DNA from 2 places in the Aurantimonas sp. A2-1-M11 genome. Region 1 is predicted to be linked to the other one. Evidence: predicted binding sites of a transcription regulator. Region 1 holds the regulator's gene; the other holds the start of a gene.
What was found. Region 1 encodes PhoB, which activates phosphate uptake and scavenging genes when phosphate is short. Its sites were predicted from a motif close to TGTCATNNANCTGTCAT; they were not measured.

Region 1 (2,199 bases):
TTGGCGTCAACATACTAGATTTCGTGCGGCGGACCTAGTTCCTCAATATATCTTGTGCGTTCTGGCGCGGTCAGCCGTCGCGCTCGTGGAGGGATTCCAGCCGCAGCGACCATGCCGAAAGGAGCTTGCCATGGGCTGGACTGACGAACGCGTGGAGCTGTTGAAGCAGCTCTGGACCGAAGGCCTGAGTGCCAGCCAGATCGCCGATCGCCTCGGCGGCGTCAGCCGCAATGCCGTGATCGGCAAGGTGCACCGCCTGAAACTCGAATCGCGGGCCCGCCAGCCCAATGTGGCGCAGCCGGTGGCGGTCGAACGCCCTGCCCCGCGCCGTGCCGCCGAGGTCGAGACCGTCGAGATGGTCGTGCCCGCACGCCTCGTCGCCGCCTCCGCGCAGGCCCCCGGCCGCGCCATGCCCCGCACCATGGGCGCCACCGCGCTCAAGATGGAGCCGGAGGAAGAGCTGGAGGTGGTCGCCGAGCCGCACACGCGCGAAAGCGCCGAAGTGGTGCCGATCGCCCGCAAGCTCAGCCTCGTTGAACTCAGCGAGACCACCTGCAAATGGCCGGTCGGCGACCCGATGAAGCCGGACTTCCATTTCTGCGGCAACAGCGCGCGCGATTCCTCGCCCTATTGCGCCTATCACGCCAAGCTCGCCTTCCAGCCCTTCTCGGATCGTCGCCGCTCGCGCTGACGCCTCCCTTTCGGTCGAAACGACAGACACCCCGCGAGGCCAGGCCGCGCGGGGTGTCTTCTATGCCGTGATGTCTGCCGGGTGCGGGCGGCCCGGTGTCAGGCGCCCGCACCGACCCGCGTGCGCGCCGGCGCCGCGACGGGCTTGGATGCGCTGAACTGTTCGTCGAGGGCGTAGCCGGCGCCACGCACGGTGCGGATCGGGTCCCGCTGCCGGCCGCGATTGATCGCCTTGCGCAGGCGCCCGACATGCACGTCCACGGTGCGCTCGTCGACATAGATGTCCCGGCCCCAGACGCCGTCCAGCAGCTGCTCGCGGGAGAACACCCGGCCCGGCGACTGCATGAAGAATTCCATCAGCTTGAACTCCGTCGGCCCGAGCTTGATCTCGCGGCCGCCGCGCCTCACCCGGTGCGTCTCGCGGTCGAGGTCGATGTCGCCGGCGACGAGCTGGCTGGAAATCTTCTCCGGCTTGGACCGGCGCAGCATCGCCCGAACCCGGGCGATCAGCTCCGGCGTCGAGAACGGCTTGACGACGTAGTCGTCGGCGCCGACCGAAAGCCCGCGCACCCGCTCGCTCTCCTCGCCGCGCGCCGTCAGCATGAGGATCGGCAGGCGCTCGGTCTCCTCGCGCTGGCGCAGGCGGCGGCACAGCTCGACACCCGACAGCCCCGGCAGCATCCAGTCGAGGATCAGCAGGTCCGGGACTTCTTCCTTCAGCCGGATGTCGGCCTCGTCGCCCCGGTCGATGACGTCGACGACATAGCCCTCGGCCTCGAGATTGTACCGCAGGAGGATCCCGAGGGCCTCCTCGTCCTCGACGACGACGATCCGTGCGCTCATCTCAGACCTCGCGATCCTGGGCGTTCAGCACGGGCTGCGTCATCGTCGCCGTTTTGTCGCCCTTCGGACGTTCGTCCGCGATCTGCTGGCCGGTCTCGATGTAGTAGATCGTCTCGGCGATGTTGGTGGCGTGGTCGCCGATCCGCTCGATGTTCTTGGCGCTGAACAGAAGGTGCGTGCAGGAGGTGATGTTGCGTGGATCCTCCATCATGTAGGTCAGCAGCTCACGGAAGATCGACGTGTACATGGCGTCGATCTGCTCGTCATTGTCGCGCACCGCCAGCGCCCGTTCGGAGTCGCGCTCGCCATAGGCGTCGAGCACTTCCTTCAGCTGTTCGAGCGCCAGTTCCGACATGTGCTCGATGCCGCGCACCAGCTGGACCGGCTGGGCATGGTCGTGCACCGCGATCACCCGCTTGGCGATGTTCTTGGCCAGGTCGCCGATCCGCTCCAGATCGTTGGAGATGCGGATCGCGCCGACGATCTCGCGCAGGTCTACGGACATGGGCTGGCGCTTGGCGATCGTCAGGATCGCCCGCTCGTCGAGCGTGCGCTGCGCCTCGTCCAGCAGCACGTCGTCTGCGACCACCGACTGGGCAAGGCCCCAGTCGCTGCGCATCAGCGCGGCGACGGATTGCTCGACCATCCGCTCGGCCATGCCCCCCA
Region 2 (2,199 bases), on a different contig from region 1:
ATCGGCTATGTCAGCCAGTTCCTGCGGGCGATCCCGCGCGTGCCGGCGATCGACGTGGTGGCCGAGCCGCTGGTGTCGCGCGGCGTGGCCGTGGAGACGGCACGCGCGCGGGCCAGGGAACTGCTCGCCCGGCTCAACCTGCCCGAGGCGCTGTTCGAACTGCCGCCGGCGACATTTTCCGGCGGCGAGAAGCAGCGGGTCAACATCGCCCGGGGCTTCATCACCGACCATCCGCTGCTCCTGCTCGACGAGCCGACGGCCTCGCTGGACGCGGAAAACCGCGACGTGGTCTGCGCGATGATCGAAGCGAAGAAGGCCGCAGGCACCGCCATCCTCGGCATCTTCCACGATGGCGAGGTGCGCGACCGGATCGCCACGCGCATCGTCGACGTCTCGACGTTTTCCGCCCGGGCAGCGGCCTGATGCCGCGACTGTCCGTGACGCCGCTGATCCACCCGAACGCCGAGGTCGAGGATTGTGACATCGGCCGCTATACCGAGATCGCCGGGCGAAGCCGCCTCGCCGAGACGGTGCTCGGCGACTATTCCTACGTCATGGAAGATTGCAGTATCTGGTGCGCGGCGATCGGCAAGTTCGCCAACATCGCCGCCGCGGTGCGGATCAACGCCACCAACCATCCCACATGGCGCGCCACCCAGCACCACTTCACCTACCGCGCCGGCGACTATTTCGAGGGCGAGGTGAACGAGACCGCCTTCTTCGAGTGGCGCCGGGCGCACCGCGTCGTGATCGGCCACGATGTCTGGATCGGCCATGGCGTCACGATCCTGCCGGGCGTGACCATCGGCAACGGTGCGGTCGTCGGCGCCGGCGCCGTCGTGTCGAAGGACGTGCCCGCCTACGCCATCGTGGGCGGCGTCCCGGCCAAGTTCATCCGTCCGCGTTTTGCCGAGGGGGTCGGCGCCAGGATGGACGCGCTGGCCTGGTGGGACTGGCCGCACGAAACCCTGAAGGCGGCGCTCGCCGACTTTCGCAGCCTCGATGCGCAGGGCTTCCTGGAACGCCACGGCGGCTGAGCCACTGGCCCCCGGGCGCCGGCCGGCAAGTGTCATTCAACGTTTACCATCCCGTCATCGGGCTCACATGCGGCGCTCCTATGAGTCGTCCGTCAACAGCCGGACGGAGGCCCCATGACCGCCATCGCGATCACAGATTTGTCCAAGCGCTTCGGCCTCACCCAGGCTCTCGACAAGGTCAGTCTGTCCATCGCGGAAGGCGAGATGGTTGCCCTGATCGGCGCATCCGGTTCCGGCAAGTCGACGCTGATCCGCCACATCGCCGGCCTCGAGCGCGCGGACCGGGGAACCGGATCGAGCATCGCGCTGTTCGGCGCGTCCATCCAGACCGATGGCCGGCTCGGTGCGGGCGCCCGCGCCATGCGCCGGGAGATCGGCGTCATCTTCCAGCAGTTCAATCTGGTCTCCCGTCTGCCGGTGATCACCAACGTCCTGCTTGGCAATCTCGGCCGCATTCCGCGCTGGCGCGGCACGCTCGGACTGTTCTCACGCGCCGAGAAGTTCGCGGCCCGCGCCGCGCTGACCCGCGTCGGCATTCCCGAGGTCGCCTGGCAGCGCGCCTCCACCCTTTCGGGCGGCCAGCAGCAGCGCGCCGCCATCGCCCGCAGCCTCGTGCAGAAGTCGCGGGTGATCCTGGCCGACGAGCCGATCGCATCCCTCGATCCCGCCTCGGCCCGCCGCGTGATGGACGTCATCGCCGACATCAACCGGACCGAGGGGATCACGGCGGTCGTATCGCTGCACCAGGTCGAATATGCGCGCCGCTATTGCGCCCGCACCATCGCCATGCGTGGCGGGCAGATCGTCTATGACGGCCCGTCCGAGGCGCTGACCAACGCATTCCTGACCGATCTCTACGGAGCGGATTCGGAAGAACTCGTCCTCCCGGACGCCCTGCCGGTCGACGACCGGCGGACGCAGTCCGTGAAGAAGCCATCGGTGAAGGCGCCGACGCTCGTGCCGGCCTGACGCCGCAACAACCGCCAACCGCAACAGGGAACAAGCCCATGAACATGGTCCTTCGGACTCTTGCCGCCGCCACGATGGCCGCCGGCATCTCGCATGCCGCCCTCGCCCAGGACGCGGCGCCGAGCGAAATCAATTTCGGCATCATCTCCACCGAGAGCCAGCAGAACCTGCGCCCCAAGTGGGAGCCCTTCCT

Region 2: a site for PhoB is predicted at 1,068-1,084, ahead of phnC (phosphonate ABC transporter ATP-binding protein). Genes of this name have one in related genera too.

The regions. Positions count from the first base shown of each region.
Region 1 covers NZ_JAZHLI010000011.1:53,238-55,436, forward strand. Annotated here, with positions in the region: gene VQ042_RS07400 (GcrA family cell cycle regulator) at 131-691, shown strand; gene phoB (phosphate regulon transcriptional regulator PhoB) at 790-1,533, opposite strand; gene phoU (phosphate signaling complex protein PhoU) at 1,535-2,199, opposite strand, start outside.
Region 2 covers NZ_JAZHLI010000001.1:116,986-119,184, forward strand. Annotated here, with positions in the region: gene phnL (phosphonate C-P lyase system protein PhnL) at 1-423, shown strand, start outside; gene VQ042_RS00555 (DapH/DapD/GlmU-related protein) at 420-1,037, shown strand; gene phnC (phosphonate ABC transporter ATP-binding protein) at 1,152-2,006, shown strand; gene phnD (phosphonate ABC transporter substrate-binding protein) at 2,045-2,199, shown strand, end outside.